DNA from 3 places in the Streptomyces sp. NPDC039424 genome. Region 1 is predicted to be linked to each of the others. Evidence: riboswitches for the same ligand, from Rfam matches in the RefSeq annotation. Region 1 holds a riboswitch; each other region holds the start of a gene.
What was found. A riboswitch is a leader RNA that binds a small molecule or an ion and turns the genes downstream of it on or off. The one in region 1 is predicted to bind cobalamin.
Positions count from the first base shown of each region.

Region 2: linked by a shared signal. The riboswitch ahead of ACZ7L0_RS31260 (prenyltransferase/squalene oxidase repeat-containing protein) and the one ahead of nicT (Nickel transporter NicT) in region 1 are both predicted to bind cobalamin.
Region 3: linked by a shared signal. The riboswitch ahead of ACZ7L0_RS05200 (ribonucleoside-diphosphate reductase subunit alpha) and the one ahead of nicT (Nickel transporter NicT) in region 1 are both predicted to bind cobalamin.

Region 1 covers NZ_JBVKAI010000005.1:357,199-364,658, reverse strand. The annotation lists gene ACZ7L0_RS15985 (FxLYD domain-containing protein) at 1-269, shown strand, start outside; gene ACZ7L0_RS15980 (DUF6445 family protein) at 304-1,002, opposite strand; gene ACZ7L0_RS15975 (DUF4142 domain-containing protein) at 1,233-1,958, shown strand; gene ACZ7L0_RS15970 (glycoside hydrolase family 13 protein) at 1,955-3,634, opposite strand; gene ACZ7L0_RS15965 (LAETG motif-containing sortase-dependent surface protein) at 3,884-4,810, shown strand; gene ACZ7L0_RS15960 (ArsR/SmtB family transcription factor) at 4,826-5,185, opposite strand; cobalamin riboswitch at 5,266-5,449, shown strand; gene nicT (Nickel transporter NicT) at 5,479-6,573, shown strand; gene ACZ7L0_RS15950 (nucleoside hydrolase) at 6,581-7,460, opposite strand, start outside.
Region 2 covers NZ_JBVKAI010000015.1:147,407-154,866, reverse strand. The annotation lists gene ACZ7L0_RS31290 (MBL fold metallo-hydrolase) at 1-289, shown strand, start outside; gene ACZ7L0_RS31285 (nuclear transport factor 2 family protein) at 330-782, shown strand; gene ACZ7L0_RS31280 (FAD-dependent oxidoreductase) at 775-2,190, opposite strand; gene ACZ7L0_RS31275 (MAB_1171c family putative transporter) at 2,183-3,397, opposite strand; gene ACZ7L0_RS31270 (hypothetical protein) at 3,397-3,969, opposite strand; gene ACZ7L0_RS31265 (XRE family transcriptional regulator) at 4,005-4,616, opposite strand; cobalamin riboswitch at 5,205-5,328, shown strand; gene ACZ7L0_RS31260 (prenyltransferase/squalene oxidase repeat-containing protein) at 5,468-6,691, shown strand; gene ACZ7L0_RS31255 (SCO2322 family protein) at 6,688-7,344, shown strand; gene ACZ7L0_RS31250 (CbiQ family ECF transporter T component) at 7,337-7,460, shown strand, end outside.
Region 3 covers NZ_JBVKAI010000002.1:78,267-85,726, reverse strand. The annotation lists gene ACZ7L0_RS05200 (ribonucleoside-diphosphate reductase subunit alpha) at 1-1,976, opposite strand, end outside; cobalamin riboswitch at 2,098-2,233, opposite strand; gene mctP (monocarboxylate uptake permease MctP) at 2,518-4,128, opposite strand; gene ACZ7L0_RS05190 (DUF3311 domain-containing protein) at 4,125-4,391, opposite strand; gene ACZ7L0_RS05185 (GntR family transcriptional regulator) at 4,550-5,314, opposite strand; gene nagB (glucosamine-6-phosphate deaminase) at 5,468-6,253, opposite strand; gene ACZ7L0_RS05175 (SDR family oxidoreductase) at 6,326-7,078, opposite strand; gene ACZ7L0_RS05170 (TetR/AcrR family transcriptional regulator) at 7,174-7,460, shown strand, end outside.

The DNA.
Region 1 (7,460 bases):
ACGCCAAGGACGCGGTCAAGCTGGGCTCCGTGGCCACCGGCTCGGACGGTCGCACGACGGTCGAGGTCACCGCCGGCAACAAGACGGACTCCACCAAGTCCTTCGCCGTCCAGGTCAATTTCACGGACGGGAGCGGGAACCTCCTGGACGCGGCCGTGGTCACCTTGCCGGACGTCCGGGCCGGTGCGTCGGCCAAGGCGACGGCCCGGAGCAACCGCAAGCTGTCGGGAGCGGTGAAGGCGGAGCTGGCGAGGGCGCTGCGGTACTGAGCCGGCCGCTCGGGTCCGGGCCCGGGTGCCCGGCTCAGGCCATCCAGAAGAAGACCGCCGTCATCCGCTTCTCCTCCAGCGTCCGGCCGAAGTAACCGGTCGCGCTGTGCACGAGGTTGGCGTTGTAGAGGAGCAGGCGGTTGTACCTGTGCGGCACGCGGACGTCCTCCTCGAAGGCGTCCGGCGCCACGAAGCGGGTGCCGAGGGCCTCGACGAGGTTGTTGTGCGGGGCCTGGACGACGTTCCCGCCGAGGCGTCCGCCGGGCAGGGACTGCCGGTAGAAGCTGGTCCCGCGGTCCCCCGGCACGCCCGGGTTGAGGTACAGCACGGCCGCGTACCGGCACAGCGCCCGCGAGTCGGTGTGCGGCCGGGGTTCGCTCTCCCCCTCGCCCACCACCTGTACGCAGTTGTGGTTGAGGGTGCCCCCGCCGGGCGCCCGCTGCACCCACAGCTCCCCGGCCCCCGTGGCCTTCTTCACCAGCCGCTCGATCCGGCCCAGTTCCCCCGGCTCCAGCCCCGGCATGGCCCGCAGCCCCGGCCAGGTCTCCTGCGTGTACGGATACCCCTGGACCCAGTCGTCCTTGGCCACGCACCGCTGCCGTACGGCGTCCACATCGGGCAGGACGTCGTCCAGGACCCAGTAGTCGCGGCCCTTGGTGGGCTTGCGGTACGGGAGCACGGGCAGGGCGGCGGCAGCCCTCGTGGGCTGCGGAAACCGCGGTGACATGGACATGCGGCGAACGTACAGCGGGGGCCCCTCTGGACTCTCCCCACGACTGGTCAACGTTCGGTCAACGACCGGGGGCTCAAAAGTTTTTGCCCGAACCATAGAGTCATACGGCTTCCCCATCCGTACTCCTGTGCGTCCGAACCGTTCACCCAGTGGGCGGGATCCACTACCGGGCAGGAGGCACGGTGCGCTTTTCGCGGAACGCGACGGGAACTCTCTTCGTGGGCGGGGCGATGGCGGTGACGCTCGCCGCACTCGCGTACCCGAGCATGCTCGGGGTGTCCACCGTCTCCACCGACCAGTCCCGCATCATCGCGAACACCCAGTGGGGGCCCCTGACAGAGGGCGACCGGGACTTCGTGGTGAAGGTGCGTGCGGCGGGCCTGTGGGAGTACCCGGTCGGGCAGATCGGCCTGCAGAAGGGCCAGTCGCAGGCGGTCAAGACGGCGAGCCAGCACCTGGTCGACGGGCACGCCGCGCTGGACACCACCTGCCGCAAGATCGCGCCCATGCTGAACATCACGCTGCCCAACATCGCGAGCCCGCAGCAGGAGGGCTTCGTCACGCAGCTGAAGGGTGACACCGGCAAGCAGTTCGACACCGACTTCGCCAACATCCTGCGCATGACCCACGGCTCGATCTTCAACACGGTCGCGAAGGTCCGGTCGACCACGAAGAACACCCTGGTGCGAGCCTTGGCCGACCAGGCCAACGACACCGTGCTCGATCACATCACCGTGATGGAGAAGACGGGCATGGTCGACTTCGACACGACCCTCAACACGCAGACCAACCCGCCGAAACTGCCAGGCTCCGACGTGACCCCGCCGCCCCCGCCCGCCGGGCAGCCGGAGGTGGTGCTCACCCCGCCGCCGAACGCCACGTCCACCCCGGTCGACATCGACGGCATCGCCGGCGGCGCCGCAGCCGCCAACCCCAGTCCGTCATCGGCGGGCTAGGCCAGCCACACCGTTGTGTCCGGCGGCAGGACTCCCGCCTCCGGTAGCGGCGTACTGCTCACCAGCACCTCTCCGGGCGGCAGCGAAATCGCGCCGTCCGAGAGGTTGGTGACGCACCGCCAGCCATCCGAGCGGGTGAAGTGCAGGACGCCGGCCGGGGTGTCCGGCGCCCAGGTCAGCGACTCGCCCTCCAGGAGTTTGCGGCGCAGGCGCAGGGCCCTGCGGTAGAGCTCCAGGGTGGAGTCCTCGACTCCGTCCTGGGCCTGAACCGCGTACGCCGCGAAGCCAGAGGGCTGGGGGAGCCACGCGCCCCCGGCCCCGAAGCCGTACGAGGGGCCGCCGGTCGTCCACGGCAGCGGCACCCGGCAGCCGTCGCGGCCCTTGCGGACGTGGCCGGTCTGTTCCCAGATCGGGTCCTGGAGGACCTCGGTGGGCAGGTCGGCCACCTCCGGCAGACCGAGTTCCTCGCCCTGGTAGACGTAGGCGGATCCGGGCAGCGCCAGCATGAGCAGGGTCGCCGCCCTGGCCCGGCGCAGGCCCGCCGCCTCGTCGACGCTCGGCGCGTTGCCGCCGGACAGCAGCCAGGCGTTGTCGTCGGTGCCGGGCGGGAGCACCAGGCGGGAGGCGTGGCGTACGACATCGTGGTTGGAGAGCACCCAGGTGGCCGACGCTCCCACCGTGCGGGCGGTGCGCAAGGAGTCCGTGATGACCCGGCGCAGTTCGTCCGCGTCCCAGCCCGCTTGCAGGTACTCGAAGTTGAACGCCTGGCCCAGTTCGTCCGGGCGGGCGTACAGCGCGCGGCGGGCATCCGGGACCCAGGCCTCGGCGACCGCCGTGCGGGGCGGGGCGTAGGCGTCGAAGACCTTGCGCCAGTCGCGGTAGACCTCGTGGACCTCGTCGCGGTCCCAGTAGGGGTGGCTGCCGGGCGACACGCGCAGCAGGGCCTCCTCGCCGGTCGGGCTCAGATCGCCGAGGTCGCGGAGCGGTTCGGTGAGGTCCTTGGCCAGGCCGTGGGCCACGTCGACGCGGAAGCCGTCCACACCCCGGTCGGACCAGAAGCGCAGGGTGGTGCGGAAGTCGGCGCGGACCTCCTCGTTGTCCCAGTTGAGGTCGGGCTGCTCGGGGGCGAACAGATGCAGGTACCACTGGCCGTCGGGGACCCGTTGCCAGGCGCTGCCGCCGAAGACCGACTGCCAGTCGGTGGGCGGGAGTTCGCCGTGCTCGCCCCGGCCGTCCCGGAAGACGTAGCGGTCGCGGGCCGGGGAGCCGGGTCCGGCGCGCAGGGCCTCCTGGAACCAGGGGTGCCGGCGCGAGGTGTGGTTGGGGACGATGTCGACGACGACCTTCAGGCCGAGGCGGTGGGCCTCGGCGACCATGGCGTCGAAGTCGTCCAGCGTGCCGAGGCGGGGGTCGACGTCCCGGTGGTCGGCGACGTCGTAGCCGCCGTCGGCGAGTTCGGAGGGGTAGAAGGGGCTCAGCCACAGGGCGTCGACGCCCAGCGCGGCGACGTGGTTCAGGCGTTCGGCGATGCCCCGGATGTCGCCGAGCCCGTCGCCGTCGGCGTCGGCGAAGCTGCGGGGGTAGACCTGGTAGATGACGGCCTGGCGCCACCAGTCGGGGTTCCTGGACGAAAGGTCGGTCACGTGGGCTCCCTTGGGGAAGGACGACAAGGGCATCCCTGTCCACATTGCCGGGAAAGCGAAACTTCACACCCTGCGGAGTAGATCATTCCCAGTGTGTCGAAGTTGTGATGAGGCATGAACTCCCCTTGCATCAGCGCAGGTTGACAGGGTTCAGCCGGTCGACCCACCATGTGCACACGCTGTGGCGCATCTGACCAATGGGCCCGGTGTTTCCTCTGCCTTCTCCTGCCTTCCCCCCTGCCTTCTCCGCATGGGAAGGTCTCAGATCCTGATGGGATACACATGTCCATAGCGAGACGTGTCACCACCCGCCGCCTGCTGGGGACGGGCGCCGCGACGCTCGCCCTCTGCGCGGCCTCCGTCGCCGCCGCCTCCGGCGCCTGGGCCCACGACGGCGGTGACGGCTGGAAGTCCGGCGGCACCTACAAGCCGGGCACCGGCGCGGGCACGGAGACCGGGACCGACCGCTGCCAGTTCTCGCTCGACGGCACCGGCTTCTACGACTCGGTCAAGGTCGACGACCAGAACCTCAAGCCCACCGAGGACGGCAAGGTCCACATCAAGGTCCGCACCGCCGGTGACGCCTCCACCTGCACCGCCTCGCTGGCCTCCTACCTCGCCCACGGTTCCTCCTTCGGCACCTCCGGCGAGCAGATCTTCGTGGACTTCGACTCCGTGACGGTGAAGCCGGGCCAGACCGAGTCCCTCGACATCGCGGTACCGGACGCGGGCTGCTTCGCGCAGATCGACCTCTATCGGGGCGCGGTCAAGTTCGACGGCGAGCTCGACGCCAAGGACGGGTTCGAGCACGGCGACCTGCCCAAGGGCCCGGACCACCCCGTCATCAAGGACAAGCTGATCGCGGCCTGGAACGGCGGTTCGAAGGACTGCACGTCCACCGAGACCGCCACGCCGACCCCGTCCGCCCCCGAGTCCGTCCCGGCCCAGCCCTCGACCCCGGCCGCGGAGACCGCCACCCCGACCCCGAGCGCCTCCGAGTCCACGCCCACCGAGTCGGCCACCCCGACCCCGTCCGCCTCGGAGTCCACCCCGGCCGCGGCCCCGACGCCCGACGGGGGCGGCGGCGACCTGGCCGAGACCGGTGGCGGCAGCGGCTCCGCCGTCATCGCCGCAGGCGCCGCCGTGCTCCTCGCGGGCGGCGCGGTGATCGTGGTCGCCACCAGGCGCAGGCGCACCGCCCGGGGCTGATGCCGTAAGCGGGTGTCAGCCGCCGTCCGCGGTGCAGTGCTTCAGCAGTCCTCGCACCTCGGTGTCCACCACCCGGTACCTGACCACCCGCCCCTCCTTCTCCCCCTCCACGACCCCCGCCGCCCGCAGCAGCCGCAAGGCCTGCGAGACGGCGGGGTCGTTCATTCCGGTCGCGATCGCCAGATCGGACACGGCCAGCGGGCCGGTGCGGTGCAGGGCCAGCAGCAGCGCGAGGCGCTTGGGGTCGGCGAGCAGGGCGAAACGGTCGGCCCACGTGCGCACATGGCCGGGCTCGCCGATCGCGGCGATGGCGTCGCAGACCCGGTGGCCGTCGATGGTGCGACGGTCCGCGCGGTCGGCAGGGACGAGATGCATGCCCTCATCCTCGCAGGCGCCGTTTTGTGATCTTCGATACCTGCGCAGGTACGCAGCTATGCAGGAAACCGCTCGCACCCCTACGGTGATCAGGCCGTGGTGCTCGGGAAGTCGATGCGATGTCGACGCGGCCCTCGCCACTGTGATCGGGGAGTTCCCGTCCCGTCCGGCACCCGCCGGGCCACTGGTCGTACGACCGGGAAGGCAGGGACGGCGGACGTACGACCCGTAAGCCAGGAGACCGGCCACGGCAGCTCACGAAGTGATCCACGAGGTGCTGGAGCGTGAACCGGATGGCCCTGCCCGAATCCACGTCGGCTTTCCGCTGGCGGCGCGAGGACACCCTCAAAACGGCAGGGCTGATGGCGGTGATCGTCGCCCTGCACGTCGTCGCGTTCGGGATCCTCTTCCTGCTCGTCGTCCCCGAGCACTACAAGGTCGGCACCAAGGCCTTCGGCATCGGCCTGGGCGTCACCGCCTACACCCTCGGCATGCGGCACGCCTTCGACGCCGACCACATCGCCGCGATCGACAACACCACCCGCAAGCTGATGGCGGACGGCAAGCGGCCGGTGTCGGTGGGCTTCTGGTTCGCGCTGGGGCACTCCAGCGTGGTCGTGCTGCTGGCCGCGCTGATCGCGGGCGGCACCCAGCTCGCCGGCAAGGTGATGAACGAGGGCTCTCGCACCCACCAGGTCCTCGGCTTCCTGGGTACGACGATCTCCGGCACCTTCCTCTACCTCATCGCCGCCCTCAACCTGGTCGCCCTGCTGGGCATCCTGCGCGTGTTCCGGGCGATGCGGGCGGGGACGTACGACGAGCGGGAGCTCGAACAGCACCTGGACTCCCGGGGGTTCATGAACCGGATCCTCGGCCGCCTCACCAAGTCCATCAGCCGGCCCGGGCAGATGTTCCCGCTCGGGTTCCTCTTCGGGCTCGGCTTCGACACCGCCACCGAGGTCACGCTGATGGTGATGGCCGGCTCGGGTGCGGCGGCCGGGCTGCCCTGGTACGCGATCCTGTGCCTGCCGCTCCTGTTCGCCGCCGGTATGAGCCTGTTCGACACGCTCGACGGCACCTTCATGAACTTCGCCTACCAGTGGGCGTTCTCCAACCCCGTACGCAAGGTGTTCTACAACCTCACCATCACCGGCCTGTCCATCGCCGTCGCCTTCTTCATCGGCACGATCGAACTGGTCGGCGTCCTGCACGAGAAGCTCGACCTGCGCGACGGCCTCACCGGCTGGATCGCCGGCCTGAACCTGGACAGCGTCGGCTATGTCATCGTCGGCCTGTTCGTCGTCGTGTGGGCGGCGGCGCTGGCGTACTGGCGGCTCGCGAAGGTGGAGGAGCGGTGGGCGGTACCGGCCCCCGCCTCCTCGGAGTGAGCCGCGTCTAGCGTTCGACCGTCTCCAGGTACAGCTTGACGAACCGGTCCACGTCCACGTCCAACGCCACGTCCACCAGGGGCTGTTCGCGGTGGCCCTCATGGATCTCGGACTCGCCGGGACGCGGGCGGCGGTCGACGATGGTCTGACCCCGGGTCGGGCCGGGGGCGAGGGAGACCTCGACGGGCAGCAGGCTGGTGGTGATGCCGGCCGGGTCGGCGACCGCGCAGACCGCGCCCGCGTCGCCCAGGCCGCCGGCTGCCTCCGCCTCGGTGGGGCCGCCCTGGGTGGTGGGCCGGTGCGCGAGCAGCTCGCCGGCCAGCCGGGTGCCGGGCTCTTCGCTCGCCCGCAGTCGCCGTACGTCGGTGCCGGGGACCACGACCCGCTGGAAGACGTCGAGGCCGTACATGGTGATCGGCACCCCGGCGGTCAGCAGGATCGCCGCCGCCTCCGGGTCGTGCCAGACGTTGAACTCGGCGACCGGCGTGGCGTTCCCGGTGGCCACGGCGCCGCCCATGAACACGATCCGCCCGATGTTGCGCGTCACCTCCGGGTGGGTGCGCAGCAGCAGGGCGATATTGGTGAGCGGGGCCGTCGGGATCAGGGTGACCGGACGCGGGGAGGCGAGGATCTCGCGCCGCAGCAGCGACACCGCGTCCAGGTCGACCGGCCTGCGGTTCGGGGCGGGCAGGCCGATGTCACCCATGCCGTCCCGGCCGTGCACATGCTCAGCCGGGCGAATGGCCTCGATCAACGGCCGCTCGGCCCCCCGGGCCACAGGGAGGTCCGGCGCACCGGCCCGCTCCAGCACGGTCAGCGTGTTCCGCACCACCTGGTCCACGCCCGTGTTCCCGGCGACACAGGTGACGGCCCGCAGGTCCAGCGCC
Region 2 (7,460 bases), on a different contig from region 1:
GATCCTCCCGGCCCACCAGCACGCCTTCACCGACGCGCCCGGCCGGGTACGACAGTTGCTCGAACACCACGAGGAACGCCTCACCGGCCTGCTCTCCCTGCTCGCCGAGCCCCTCACCCCCTGGCAACTGGCCGAACGCATGGAGTGGAACCGCCCCTGGGAGCAGATCCCGTACGGCTCGAGGAACATCGCGGTGTCGGAGGCGGAGGCCCATCTGCGGCGGCTGGTGAAGCTGGGGCGGGCGGAGGCGGTGGCGGGGGGCGAGCCGGTGACCTACGTGGCGGTGTAATCCGGTCGTGGGGCCGCGGCGGGTGCTGGTACACAGGGTCATGGACCCCTTGGAGAACCTCCTCGCCGAGCGCGCCTGCGAACGCGTCATCCACGAGTTCATCCACCGTCTCGACCTCGGTGGACCCGCTTCCGTCGCCGAGCTGTTCACCGAGGACGGCGTCTGGGAGTGGCCCCCGCCGGGGGACGGACGGCGGTCCGAGGGGCGGGACGCGCTGCGGGAGTACTTCGGTTCGCGCCCCGCCGACCGGCTCTCCCGCCGCGTCATGTCGAACATCCTCGTCACCGTGACGTCCCCGGAGACGGCCACCGCCATCTCGTACTTCTCGACGTACCGGGTCGACGGCTACGAGGGCGGCATGGTCCCGCCCGGCCCGCCCGTCCAGGTCGGCGACTACGCGGACACCTTCCGCCGGGTCGGGGACCACTGGCTGCTGGAAAGGCGGGTCCTGCGCCTGCCCTTCGGCGGCCCGACCCCGAGGGCCGTCAGCTGAGACCCGCCGCCTCCCGTTCCGCCTTGCTCAGCGGCGGGCCGTCCAGCCGTCCCTTGCGGGGGCCCAAGAAGATGTGCCAGAGCATGTCGGGGGCGAAGAGGCGGGTGGGCGGGGCGGTGAGGCTCATGACGTCGAGGAGACCGTGGAGGGCGCGGGGGTTCTCGGAACCGGCGGCCACCGCCTTGTCGACGTAGGACTTCAGGAGGCGCTCGACGGCGGTGGGGGGCTGGGGGGCGGCACCGGGGTAGTAGGCGTCCTGGCCGACCGCGAGGTCCCAGGCGTTGCCGACCGGGCCGGCCACGGCGCGCTGGACGCGGCGGGCGGTGCCCGGGGCCGTGGGGCCGTGGCGGTCGAGGACCCGGCGCAGGGCGATCACGCTCTGCGCGGCGACCGAGAGACCGTGACCGTAGACGGGGTTGTACCCGGCGACGGCGTCCCCGAGGACGGCGAAGCCGTCGGGCCAGGCCTCGGCGTTCTCGTAGTAGCGGCGGCGGTTGGCGGTGCTGCGGGTGGTGACCGGGTCCGTCAAGGGTTTGGCCTGGGAGATCAGACGGCCGACGACCGGGTCCCGGAGGCCGGTGAGGGCGAACTCCTCGAACGCGTCGGGGTCGGCGGAGGGCTCGCCGCCCCGGGTGCCGGAGAGGGTGACCAGCCAGCGGTCGTCCTCGATCGGGACGATGATCCCGCCCCTGCCGGGGGTCTGGCGCGGGTCCGCCTGGACGTTGACGACCGGGAAGCGCCGGGACGCGGTGGAGCCGGGGGCTCGGTAGACGCGGCTGGCGTAGGCGACACCCGCGTCGACCACGCGCTCCGCCACCGGGGCGAGGCCCAGCGCCTCCAGCCACCTGTGCGCCTGCGAGGCACGTCCGCTCGCGTCGATCACCAGGTCCGCGTGCAGGGTGATCGCCCCGCCCGCGGGCCCGTTCGGTATGCGCACGCCCGTCACCCGGTCCCGGTCGCCGACCAGGCCGCCCACCCTCGTCCCGTCGAGCAGGGTGATCCGGCGCCGCCCCAGCACGTTCGCCCGGATCACCGCGTCCAGCAGGTCGCGGCTGCACACGATCATGTGGTGGCGGGAGTCGGTGAACCGCCGGAACCACTCCCCGGAGGGCGCCTTGCTGACCAGGTCGGTCATCGCGTCGATCAGTCCGGCACCCCTGCCGGCCAGCTCCCCGGTGACGCCCGGCAGCAGCTCCTCCAGCGCGGCCACTCCCCCCGACCACAGCAGATGGGCGTGGCGTGCCTGGGGCAGGCCCTTGCGGTGCTCGGGCCCCTCGGGCAGCCGGTCGCTCTCGATCACCGTGACCTCGTTGAACCGGCTGGAGAGCACGGCGGCGGCCAGCATCCCGGCCGTACTGCCCCCGATGACGATCGCGGTACGGCGATGGATGGTCCGTCTGTCAGGCATGTGGGGTGAGACCTTCTGTGGTGGCCGCCTGCCGGCGGAACGTTTCTATGGCCGACGAGTGAAGGCGCAGGGCCTGCGCGATCGACTCCAGCTCGCTGTCCGGGACATCGGGGGAATGCCCGTCACCGTCGTACTCCGGGCCCGGATCTCCGCCCTCACCGGCGGAGCGCAGCGCGTCCACGGCGACCAGGATGTCCACCGCGCCCGCGATGCCGCGCGCGACGGGGTCGGGGTGACCGGCGGCCAGGGCCTGCAGACGGGCCCGCTCGCGCCGGGTTCCGCTCAGGTGCGGGGCGACTTTGAGCAGGGCGTCGTTGATGGCGGCCCGGCGCAGTTCGAGCTGGAGTTCGGCGCCGCTGACCCGGCCGGTCGCCGGGGCGGACGGCGCGGTGACCGTCAGCACCGCCTGCCACAGCGGCTCCAGGCGCCGGTGGGTGCGCCACAGCCGCCGGCGCTCCTCCGCGAGCGGGCCGGCCTGCCCGGCGATGAACCCGACCCCGACCAGGATCGCCTCCGCGATGGCGAACGGCGGCGCGACGTACGTCGACAGCCAGTCCCAGTTCCGCCCGCTCCAGCGGGCGCCGATCGCGGCGACCTTGGCGACGTCGAAGATGAACCCGAGCGCGTAGGCGACCTGTAGGAACACCACCGCGCGGCGCAGCCAGGCGTCCTGGACCTCCTGGAACCAGGCCCACAGGATGCTCGCGGCGACCACCGCGGACACCATGTGGGCGACCAGGTAGAGCATGGCGAACTCGCGCATCCACGGGGTGTTCGCGTAGTAGGTGTCCAGGTCGCGCAGCCGCTCCACATGGTGGTCGCCGAGCAGGAAGGTCACCCACAGGCCGACGATGATCACGCCGTACGCGATCCAGACCATGCGGGTGCGCCGGCGCCGGACGGCCGACGGCGGCTCGCGCCAGGTGATGATCAGCCACAGGCAGGCGCCGCAGTAGGCGGTGAGCAGCGAGTAGACCCAGAGACCGGCGAAGTTGGGCACTCCGGCGAGCTCGTTGATGCGGTGCAGGTTGCCGGGCGGCAGGGAGGCGAAGACGACGGCTCCGATGCCGAGCAGCAGCGCCGTCGCCCGCAGGATGGGGTCCTGCCACGCCCGTCTGAGCAGCGGCAGTTTGATCACGAAGGCGACGGCCAGCAGCACGGCCGGAACGGCGTAGGCGAGGAACGAGCCCGCTATGTCCCAGCCCATCACGGCCCGCCGACGTTGCCGAGCGAGGACGACAGACGGTCCGTCAGGGTGTCCTGGGTCATCCGGCCGGCCGCCGCCCGGGGGCCGACGACCTTGGAGAACTTGGCCGCCAGCCGCAGCCCGCACTGCTCGGCCTCCCACTCGGCCTCGGCGGTCGCGGCGGCCGGGGACCGCGTGGCCATGGCGACCACCCGCTCCCAGGGGATGTCCTCGTCGGCCTGGGTGAGCAGCCGACGGGCGGCGGCGGGCATGCCGGCCGGGTAGTGCACGTCCAGGGTCTGGTAGTAGATGTGGCCGATCTCGTGTCCGGCGATCACGAACTTGTGCGCGCCGGGTGCCCGGGCCTCCACCACGACGATGTACTCGTCGTCCTTGGCGAAGGTGACCCCGGAGACGTCGAGCCCCGGCGGGAAGCCGACGAACTTCAGCCGGACGGGCCGGTCCAGCCGCGGGCTGAGCGTGTCGCACACGGCGTGCAGGAACGCCTCGGGCTCGGTCGGCGGTGTCAGTGTGCCGGCGGTGTCACGGACGAGCTGGGCGAGGAACCGCTTCGGCGATCTTTTCCGGCTCATTAATCGTCCTTCGTGTGCGGTGTGCGGCACGCGGCTCACCCGCGAACCTTCGGGCCGCCCGCGCCCGCGTCAGCGTCCTCGGTCTTGATGATCATCTCAGCCAGGTCGACGAGCGTGGCCAGCTGACGGGCGTTCATCCGCGGGGCGCGCATCGCCAGCCGCACCAGCCCGCTCTCCCGCAGCACCAGCAGCGGATCGGCCTCCGCCTCCAGGCTCTGGAGCACCGGTTGCAGGGCCTCGTACAGTGCCTCGGGCTCGTCCGCGGTGAAGTATCCGGCGGGCAGCCCGAAGAACCGGCGCAGCCGGTCGGCGTGTTCGAGGCTCGGCATACCGCTCTTGCGCCACACGCTCAGCCACTGCCGGCTCGTTCCCGCGATCCTGGCCAGCTCGTCCAGCGAGTAGCGCTTGCCGTCGGGCCGGCGCCGGGTCTCGCGGATGAAGTCGAGCCGCTGCCGGACCCGTTCGTCCAGCCCGATCTCGGGTGCGGCGCCGCCCGCGAGCAGTCGGGCGACCACGTCGGCGGGTATCCCCGTCCGGTACGACAGGTCGGCCACGTCCAGGACCTCCGGCAGCCGGCCCCCCGGCCGCCCGGTGAGCTCGCCGAGGCGCTCCAGCACGCCGGCAAGCGGGGCGTAGGCGTCACTCACCGAAGTCCCCCCTGGGCGTGTCGTCGGTTCCGTGGCTGAGCTGACGCGAGGCTACCGGGTCGCCCGCCGGTCGAGAAGGCATGACAACATCAGCTGCGGAATTAGGCAGCAATCGTTGACAGTTGAGGCCTGAACACGACAGGATCATGACGCAAGGTCACACTCCGAGGCCGCTCAGCGAAGCCGGAGGGTGCGCCTTGTCCCGCCCCGGGTGCTGCCTATGGGGGAGCAGCATCCGGGGCGTTACCTCTGCGCACGCCGGTCCGGGCGGGGCCTGGAACGCCACATCGGCCGGGCGGGCCGTTCTCGGCGTTGGCCGGACGCGGGCGCAGGGGTGGGCGGGGTCCCGGGCGGGCAGGACGTGCAGACGCCGCAGCGGGCGGGCGAGTTCCGCGCCCGCCTCCGCCGGGCTCAGCGAGGGGCACCGGGTAGCCGTGCTCGCGCGCGTACATCATCACCGCTCACCGCGCCCTCGGCGGAGGCGTCGATCTCGTACACCTCGGCCGACCGCCCCGGGCCGAGCGGTCTCCCCGTCGGTGTCATGCCGCGACCTTAGGGGCCGATGCTGTGATCCTCGGCTCACAGCCGTCCCTCAGTCTCAGGGTTACGGGCGGGTAGAGTGACCGCGTCGTCATCACACCCGTACGGGGGGAAGCCGGTGCAATTCCGGCGCTGGCCCGCAACCGTGAACCGCCCTGGGCGGTGAGCCGGACTGCCCTGTACGGGACGTTGACCGGCTCACGTGCGTCGGCGGCCCGCCGCGCACGGCACCGTCGAGGTCTACGGAGCCGAGCCGCCCGGGGTGTCCCGTGCTGCCCGCGCTCCGCTTCAGGGAGAGGCAGTCGCCGACCATGAACGTCCGCCGCAGCGCAGCGGCTCTGGCCGCCATCGGTGTGATGGCCGCCGCAGCGCCCGCCACCGCCGCGTCCCCGTCCCCCTCCCCGTCGACGGCACTTCCGTCGGGGCTGTACGGCAGCTCGGACCCGAAGTACGACGGTGTGTGGCGGCAGTCCCTCGCGCTGCTCGCCCAGCGCACCGTGGGCGTCCGGCCGGCCGCGAAGGCCGTCGACTGGCTGGTGGGGCAGCAGTGCGCGGACGGCGGGTTCGCCGCCTACCGGCCGGACCCCGCCAAGACCTGTGCGGCGACCAACGCCCAGACCGACACCAACAGCACGGCCGTCGCCGTGCAGGCGCTGAAGGCGCTCGGCGAGCACGACGGCGAGGTCCGCAAGGCGGTGACCTGGCTGAAGATGATGCAGAACAAGGACGGCGGCTGGAGTTACACGCCGGGCTCGCCCAGCGACACGAACTCCACCTCCCTGGTCATCGGCGCGCTCGCGGTGGCCGGCGAGGATCCCTTGCGGCTGCGCACCGAGGGCAGGACCCCGGCCGAACTGCTGGCCAAGTGGTCCATCTCCTGCGAGGGGGACGACGGGGGCGCCCTCGCCTACCAGCCGGACAAGAAGGGCAGGCTGGTGGGCAACGCGGACGCGACGGCCGCCGGGGTGCTGGGCGCGCTCGGCAAGGGCTTCGTGACGAAGGCCGGGAAGGCGCCGGAGGAGGGCTACGTCTGCGCCGACTCCGGCAAGCAGCTCACCCCGCAGGACATCTCCCGCAACGGCGCCGCGTACCTGTCGGACGCGACGCACGACACCGGCTACCTCAAGTCCGCCCTCGCGGGTGCCAAGGACCAGCCGGACTACGGCAACACCGCCGACGCGGTCGTCGCCCTCGCCGCGCGGGGCTGGACGAAGCAGGCGAAGAAGCCGTACGCCTGGCTGGAGAAGAACGGCGTGCCGTGGGCGAAGCAGAGCGGGCCCGCCGCCTACGCCGAGCTGATCTTCGCCGCGCACGCGATGGGCGCCGACCCGCGCGACTTCGGCGGTACGGACCTGGTGCGGGCCCTGGGCGCGACGGGACCGGCGCCGCAGACGGCCAAGGCGAAGGCCGCGCAGGACGAGAAGGACGAGGACGGCTCCGGGGTGAGCATCTGGTGGATCATCGGCACCGGCCTCGTCGGCGGGATCGGGATCGGCTTCCTGCTCAGCGGACGCAAGAGGACGCGGCAGCCGTGACCGCCGTCCGCCGTGCCGGGGCGCTGCTCCTGGCGGCCCTCCTCTGCGTGGGGCTCGCGGGTCAGGCGCGGGCCACCGGCTACCGGTACTGGTCCTTCTGGGAGCGCACCGGCGGCCACTGGACCTACGCCACGCAGGGCCCCTCGACCGCCCGGCCCTCCGACGGCGACGTCCAGGGCTTCCGCTTCGCGGTGAGTGCGGACTCCGCCGACGCGACGCGCCCGCGCGGTACGGCGGACTTCGACTCGATCTGCGCCGATTCGCCCGCGCGGGCGGGCCGGAAGCGGGTGGCGCTCGTGCTCGACTTCGGTACGTCCGCGGACGCGCCGTCGGGCGAGACCCCGCCCGCCCGCCGGACGGCCTGTGCGGTCATCTCCTCCGACGGGACCGCCGCCGACGCGCTGGCCTCGGTGGCGGGGCCGCTGCGGTACGACGCCGACGCACTGCTGTGTGCGATCGCGGGGTATCCGGAGAAGGGGTGCGGGGAGCAGGTGGCGGAGGGGAGGTCCCGCCCGGCGCCGGACCAGGCGCCGGCCCAGGCGAAGGACGACCCGGAGCACGGTCCGTCGGTGGGCCTGCTGGCAGGCGCGGGTGCCGTCGTGCTGCTGGGCGGAGCCGCGCTGTGGCAGGCACGGCGGCGCCGGGATGCGTAGGGCGCCGCGCGCCGCGGGTGTCCACCCCGGCGCCTGGTGGCTGTGGTCCATGGGCCTCGGCACCGCGGCCACCCGCACCACCAACCCCCTCCTGCTCGCCCTCCTCATAGCGACGG
Region 3 (7,460 bases), on a different contig from region 1:
TCCTTGAGCTCCTTCACCAGGTAGGAGTTGACCTGGAGGAACTCACCGGACAGCGTCTCGCGCTTGAACAGGTTGGAGACCTGCGGCTCGATGCACTCGTACACCCCGGCGATCGAGGCGATGGTGGCGGTGGGGGCGATGGCCAGCAGCAGCGAGTTACGCATCCCGGTCGTCGCGATGCGCTCGCGCAGCGCCGCCCAGCGCTCCGGCCAGGTGAACTCGACGCCGTAGTGGTCCGGGTGCAGCACGCCCCTGGCCGTACGGGTCTTCTCCCAGGCCGGCAGCGGGCCGTTGCGCTCGGCGAGATCGGCGGAGGCCTCGTACGCGGCGAGCATGACGCGTTCGGCGATGCGCGTGGACAGCGCCTTGGCCTCGGCCGAGTCGAAGGGCAGGCGCAGCTTGAAGAAGACGTCCTGCAGACCCATCGCGCCGAGGCCGACCGGGCGCCAGCGGGCGTTGGAGCGGCCCGCCTGCTCGGTCGGGTAGAAGTTGATGTCGACGACCCGGTCGAGGAAGGTGACGGCGGTGCGGACGGTGGCGTCCAGCCGCTCCCAGTCGATGTCCTGGGCGGCCGGGTCGACGAACGCGCCGAGGTTGACCGACCCCAGGTTGCAGACCGCCGTCTCCCCGTCGTCGGTGACCTCCAGGATCTCCGTGCACAGGTTGGAGGAGTGGACGACGTGGCCCGGCTCGGCCGTCTGGTTGGCGGTGCGGTTGGCGGCGTCCTTGAAGGTCATCCAGCCGTTGCCGGTCTGCGCGAGGGTGCGCATCATCCGGCCGTACAGATCGCGGGCGGGGATGGTCTTCTTGGCGAGGCCCGCCGCCTCGGCCTTGCGGTAGGCGGCGTCGAACTCCTCGCCCCACAGGTCCACCAGCTCCGGCACGTCCGCCGGGGAGAACAGTGACCACTGCTCGTCGGCGTTGACGCGGCGCATGAACTCGTCGGGGATCCAGTGCGCGAGGTTGAGGTTGTGCGTACGGCGGGCGTCCTCGCCGGTGTTGTCGCGCAGCTCCAGGAACTCCTCGATGTCGGAGTGCCAGGTCTCCAGGTAGACCGCGGCGGCGCCCTTGCGCCGGCCGCCCTGGTTCACGGCGGCGACCGAGGCGTCGAGGGTCTTCAGGAACGGCACGATGCCGTTGGAGTGCCCGTTGGTGCCGCGGATGAGGGAACCGCGCGAACGGATCCGGCTGTACGACAGACCGATGCCGCCGGCGTGCTTCGAGAGCCGGGCGACCTGGTGGTAGCGGTCGTAGATGGAGTCCAGCTCGTCCTTGGGGGAGTCCAGGAGGTAGCAGGACGACATCTGGGGGTGCCGGGTGCCGGAGTTGAAGAGCGTGGGGGAGGAGGGCAGGTAGTCCAGGCGGCTCATCAGCTTGTAGAGCGCGGCGACCTCGTCCACCGAGCGGGAGGTGTCGTCCTCGGCGAGACCGGCGGCGACGCGCAGCATGAAGTGCTGGGGCGTCTCGACGACCTTGCGGGTGATCGGGTGCCGCAGGAGGTAGCGGCTGTGCAGGGTGCGCAGACCGAAGTAGCCGAAGCGGTCGTCGGCGCCGTCGTCGACCAGCGCGTCGAGGCGGGCCGCGTGCAGGCGCGCGAACTCGGCGGTCCGGTCGGCGATCAGGCCCTCGCGGTGGCCCACGGCGACGGACGAGGCGAAGGACGTCACGCCCTGGGAGGCGGCCTCGGCGCGGATGGTGAGGGTGAGCAGCCGGGCGGCCAGCCGAGAGTAGGCGGGGTCCTCGGAGATCAGGCCGGCCGCCGCCTCCGTGGCCAGCTCGCGCAGTTCCGCTTCGTCCGCGTGGGCGGACCGGCCGCGCAGTGCGGCGGCGGCGACCCGGCCGGGGTCGGCGTCCGGCAGGTCGGCGGTCAGCTCGGTCAGGGTCCGCAACAGCGCGGCACCGGGACCGTCGGACTCCACCGGGGCCGCCTCGGTCGCCTGGGTGGCTGAAGCCGGGTCGACTGGCGCGATGGTCACGTGAGGCACTCCCTCGCTCGGCGTGGGGCCTGGCGGAGGGCAGGGGGCAGCACGAGCGCACGCGGCGTCGCGTCCACCGGCCCACTCCACGAGGCCCGGACGTCATGGGCACCCGACCGGACGGCCGGGCGCGCTGTCGGCAGGTCCTCGGACTGACGCTCGACACCCGTATGCGGGCATACGGGCATGAGTACACCGTTGCGGGACAGTTCCGGATTCGCACCGGATTCCCCTGCGGCGACAGCGAGCATGAGCATACATCTAGTGCCGGGCTGCGGTGTCACCCCCAGATGTTGTGTTGCGTCGGCTTCATAGCGTCAACTCGTAGATGAGGAGAGTGATGTCGTCCAGGTGCCGGAGCGGGCTCCGGTCCCGCCCGGGCGAGCGGACGAGGCCGAGGCGTTCGCAGATGCGGTGGGCGGCGTGCGGGGCGCGTCGGGGTCCGCGTGGCCGGATCACGATGTCCGTGCGGCCGAGTGCGCGGGACGGGTACGACGACGGGCCGCCGGATTTCCCCGGCGGCCCGTCGCTCGCGTACGGCTCAGTGCGCGCTGCCCGCCGTGGCCGGCGGCAGTTCCACCTGGACACCCGGGTCGCCCGCGTCCGCCGTGTAGTCCTCCGGGCTGGTCTCGTCGACGCCCTCGGGGGCCTTGAGCGCCTTCAGGGCGAAGGTGAGGACCACCGCGACGGCCACGTTGAGCACGAACGCGGTCAGACCGATGTAGCCGATCTCGCCGATGCCCGGGATCTCCTTGGCGTTGCCGCCGAAGTGCTTTTGCGTCGGCGAGGAGATGCCGTACGCGGCGAGCGTGCCGTACACCATGCCGACCGCCCAGCCCGCGAGCAGCGCCCAGCGGTGGAACCAGCGGGTGAACAGGCCGCCGACCAGGGCCGGGAAGGTCTGCAGGATCCAGATGCCGCCGAGCAGCTGGAAGTTGATCGCGACCGTCTTGTCCATGGTCAGGACGAAGATCAGCGCGCCCACCTTCACCAGCAGCGACACGATCTTGGAGACCCGCGTCTCCTCCTTCGGCGTCGCGTCCGGCTTGATGAAGTCCTTGTAGATGTTGCGCGTGAAGAGGTTGGCCGCCGCGATCGACATGATCGCCGCCGGCACCAGCGCTCCGATGCCGATCGCCGCGAAGGCCACGCCCGCGAACCAGTCCGGGAACATGGTCTCGAACAGCTGCGGGATCGCCAGCTGGCCGTTGGTGACCTTCACCCCGGCCGCGATCGCCATGAAGCCGAGCAGCGCCAGCAGGCCCAGCATCAGTGAGTACAGCGGCAGGATCGTGGTGTTGCGGCGGATCACCTCACGGCTGCGCGAGGACAGGGTCGCGGTGATCGAGTGCGGGTACATGAACAGCGCCAGCGCCGAGCCCAGCGCCAGCGTGGCGTACGTCCACTGGCCCGTCGGGGCCGGCACCAGCCCGCCCGCGCCCGCTTCCGTGTACTTCGCGCCCGCCTTGGCGAAGATCTCGTCGAACCCGCCCAGCTTGATCGGGATGTAGATGATCGCCACGGCGATGACGATGTAGATCAGCGTGTCCTTGACGAACGCGATCAGCGCGGGCGCCCTGAGGCCCGACGAGTAGGTGTACGCCGCCAGCACACCGAAGGCGATCAGCAGCGGCAGGTCCTTCACGAACCAGTTGGTGTTCTCGCCGCCACCGACGCCCATCACGTCCAGCACCGCCTGGATGCCGACCAGTTGCAGCGCGATGTACGGCATTGTCGCCAGGATGCCGGTCACCGCCACCGCCAGCGACAGGCCCTTGGAGCCGAAGCGGCCCCGCACGAAGTCCGAGGTCGTCACATAGCCGTGCTTGTGCGAGACCGACCACAGGCGGGGCAGGAACGTGAAGATCAGCGGATAGACGAGGATGGTGTACGGCACCGCGAAGAAGCCGGCCGCGCCCGCCGCGTAGATCGCCGCCGGGACGGCGACGAAGGTGTACGCCGTGTACAGGTCGCCGCCGAGCAGGAACCAGGTGATCCAGGTCCCGAACGACCGCCCGCCCAGGCCCCATTCGTCGAGGCTGTGCTCGTCGTCGGCCCTGCGCCAGCGCGCGGCCAGGAAGCCCATGACCGTGACGGCCAGGAAGAAGAAGATGAAGACGCCGAGCGCGACGCCGTTCACGCCGTCCTTCATTCCGCCGCACCCCCCTTCGCGGCCTCGCGGGCACGCTGGTCACGCCGCCACAGCTGGTAGGCGATCATGGTCAGCGCGGTGGAGATCAGCACCCAGAGCATCTGGTACCAGTAGAAGAACGGAATGCCGATGAACGCGGGGTCCGCCTTGGCGTAGGAACCGACCCACAGCATCGCCACGAAGGGCGCGATCAGGCAGAGGGCGATGACGGCGCGCAGAGGCGTCACCACCGCCGGTCTCGTCGTATCCGGTGCGTTGGACATCTCTGTCGGCTCCGTCCCCTCGCTGATCACCTGTGTAATGCGCAGGCAATCTAGGCGACGGGCTCAGGGCAGTGGAAGACCCAGTCCGGATATCGGTATGTCGATTTCGGGGGCACCTTGTGAAGTTGTGAGGTTCCGCCGCGTAGGCGGCACCCCGCCTACTCCTGCGGCCGCTTCAGTCGCGCCACGAACTTGTACCGGTCCCCCCGGTACACCGACCGCACCCACTCCACCGGCTTGCCCTCCCGGTCCAGGGAGTGCCGGGAGAGCATCAGCATCGGCAGGCCCACGTCGGTGCCGAGCAGACCCGCCTCGCGCGGGGTGGCCAGCGAGGTCTCGATGGTCTCCTCGGCCTCGGCGAGGTGGACGTCGTAGACCTCGGCGAGCGCGGTGTAGAGCGAGGTGTACTTCACGAGGCTGCGTCTGAGAGCCGGGAAGCGCTTCGCGGACAGATGGGTGGTCTCGATCGCCATCGGCTCCCCGTTGGCCATGCGCAGCCGCTCGATGCGCAGCACCCGGCCGCCGGCGGTGATGTCGAGCAGCTCGGCGAGCCGGTCGTCGGCGGTGATGTAGCCGATGTCCAGCAGCTGCGAGGTCGGCTCCAGGCCCTGGGCCCGCATGTCCTCGGTGTAACTGGTGAGTTGCAGCGCCTGGGAGACCTTCGGCTTGGCGACGAAGGTGCCCTTGCCCTGGATGCGCTCCAGCCGGCCCTCGACGACCAGCTCCTGCAGAGCCTGGCGCACGGTGGTGCGCGAGGTGTCGAACTCGGCGGCCAGCGTGCGCTCGGGCGGGACGGGGGTACCCGGCGACTGCGTCTCCGTCATGTCGAGCAGGTGCTTCTTCAGGCGGTAGTACTTGGGCACGCGCGCGGTACGGACGGTGGCCCCGTTCTCGTTCTCCGCACTGCTGACGTCGGTGCTCATGCTCTGCCTTCCCGGCTCCGGGTGCCGAAGCGACCGACGTCCCGTCGGCCGCGGCTCACATCGTGGCACGGCTCAGCGCGTCGGGCGCCCGCCCGCACGCTCCGTGATCTCCTCTGTATACCGTTGTGACCACCTCTGGTCTAGTCCATCACCTCAGATGCCCTGCCAGTCCGGCTTGTTGGCGTAGGTGTGCCGGAAGTAGTCCGCGAGCTTCAGCTTGGACGCGGCGCCCTCGTCGACGACCACGGTGGCGTGCGGGTGCAGTTGCAGCGCCGAGGCCGGGCAGACGGCGGCGACCGGGCCCTCGACCGTCGCGGCGACCGCGTCCGCCTTGCCCTCGCCGGTGGCGAGCAGCACCAGGTGGCGGGCCTCCAGGATGGTCCCGATGCCCTGGGTGATGACGTGGTGCGGCACCTGCTCGATGTCACCGTCGAAGAACCGGGCGTTGTCGACGCGGGTCTGCTCGGTGAGCGTCTTGATGCGCGTGCGCGAGGCCAGTGAGGAGCAGGGCTCGTTGAACCCTATGTGCCCGTCGGTGCCGATCCCGAGCAGCTGCAGGTCCACGCCCCCGGCCTCGCCGAGTGCCCGGTCGTACGCCTCGCACGCGCCCTGCACGTCCTCGGCGGTGCCGTCCGGCCCCATGAACGCCTCCAGCCCTATCCCCAGCGGCTCCAGGACCTCCCGCCGGAGCACCGACCGGTAGGACTCGGGGTGCTCGGCGGGCAGTCCCACGTATTCGTCGAGCTGCGCGATCCGCGCCCGCGAGATGTCCACGGCACCGGAGCGCACCTTGGCCGCCAGTGCCTGGTAGATGGGCAGCGGAGTGGAGCCGGTGGCCACGCCGAGCAGGGCCTCGGGCTTGCGCCGCAGCAGTCGCGAGATGGCCTCGGCGATGAGCTCGCCACCCGACTCGGCGTCCGGAACGATGACAACTTCCACGCTGGGGCCTGCCGATCTGTCTGGCTGTGTGGTTTAGACCAATCGAACAGAATGGTACCCCCAGCATCCCGCCTACGTCAGTGAGCCGCCGGTCGCGTCCACCCAGCTGCCCGTGACCCATCGCCCGGCGTCGGAGGCGAGGAAGGCCACCACGTCAGCGACGTCGGCCGTCTCGCCCACCCTGCCCAGCGCCGATATCTCCGCCGCCCGCGTCCAGCCGCCCTCGGTCGCGTGCAGCAGCTCGGCGGTGTTGTCCGTGTCGATGATGCCCGGGGCCACCGAGTTCACCGTGATGCCCCGGCGTCCCAGCACCTTGGACAGGTCCCGTGAGAAGACGTCCAGGGCGCCCTTGGTCATGGCGTAGGCGATCTGGTGGGGGAACACCGCCGTCCGGGCGAGGCCAGAGGAGATGTTGATGACCCGCCCTCCGTCGCGCAGCCGCTCCAGGCCGTGCCGGACGAGGAAGAACGGTGCTCTCACGTTCACGGCGAAGACCTCGTCGTACGCCGTCTCGTCGATCTCCTCGATGGGCGGGGCGCCGCCTATCCCGGCGTTGTTCACCAGGATGTCCAGCCCGTCCGCGTGCCGGTCGAACTCCTCCCACAGCGCCTTCGCGTCGCCGGGCCGGCCGAGCTCGACCCCGATCGCAAAAGCGGAGCCGCCCGCCGTCTCGATCGCGGCGACCGTCTCCCGCGCCGCCCTCTCGTTCCTGCCGTAGTGCACCGCGACCCGCGCCCCGTCGCGCCCCAGCCGCTCGGCGATTCCCCGGCCGATCCCCCTGCTCGCCCCCGTGACCAGTGCCGTCCTGCCCATGAGCACACCCATGCCGACGCCCCTCCCGATTTGTCTAACGGTCGCTACAAAAAGACCGTACAACAGGGCGGCGGCCTTTTTCTAGGGAGCGCTATAGAATTCACTCCATGGTGTCGAGCGAGCCGAGAAGCGAGACGAAAGAGCAGGTCAGGCCCGTATCCAAGTCCCGTGGCCGCCCCCGCTCCTTCGATCGGGCGAGCGCGCTGGAGAAGGCGGTCATGGCCTTCTGGCGGCACGGCTACGAGGCGACCTCGGTCTCCGACCTCACCCGGAGCATGGGCATCGGCGCGCCCAGCCTGTACGCGGCCTTCGGTGACAAGCGGGCGCTGTTCGAGGAGGTCGTCCGGGTCTACGCCGGGACGCACGGCTCCTTCGGCGAGCGGGCCCTCGCCGA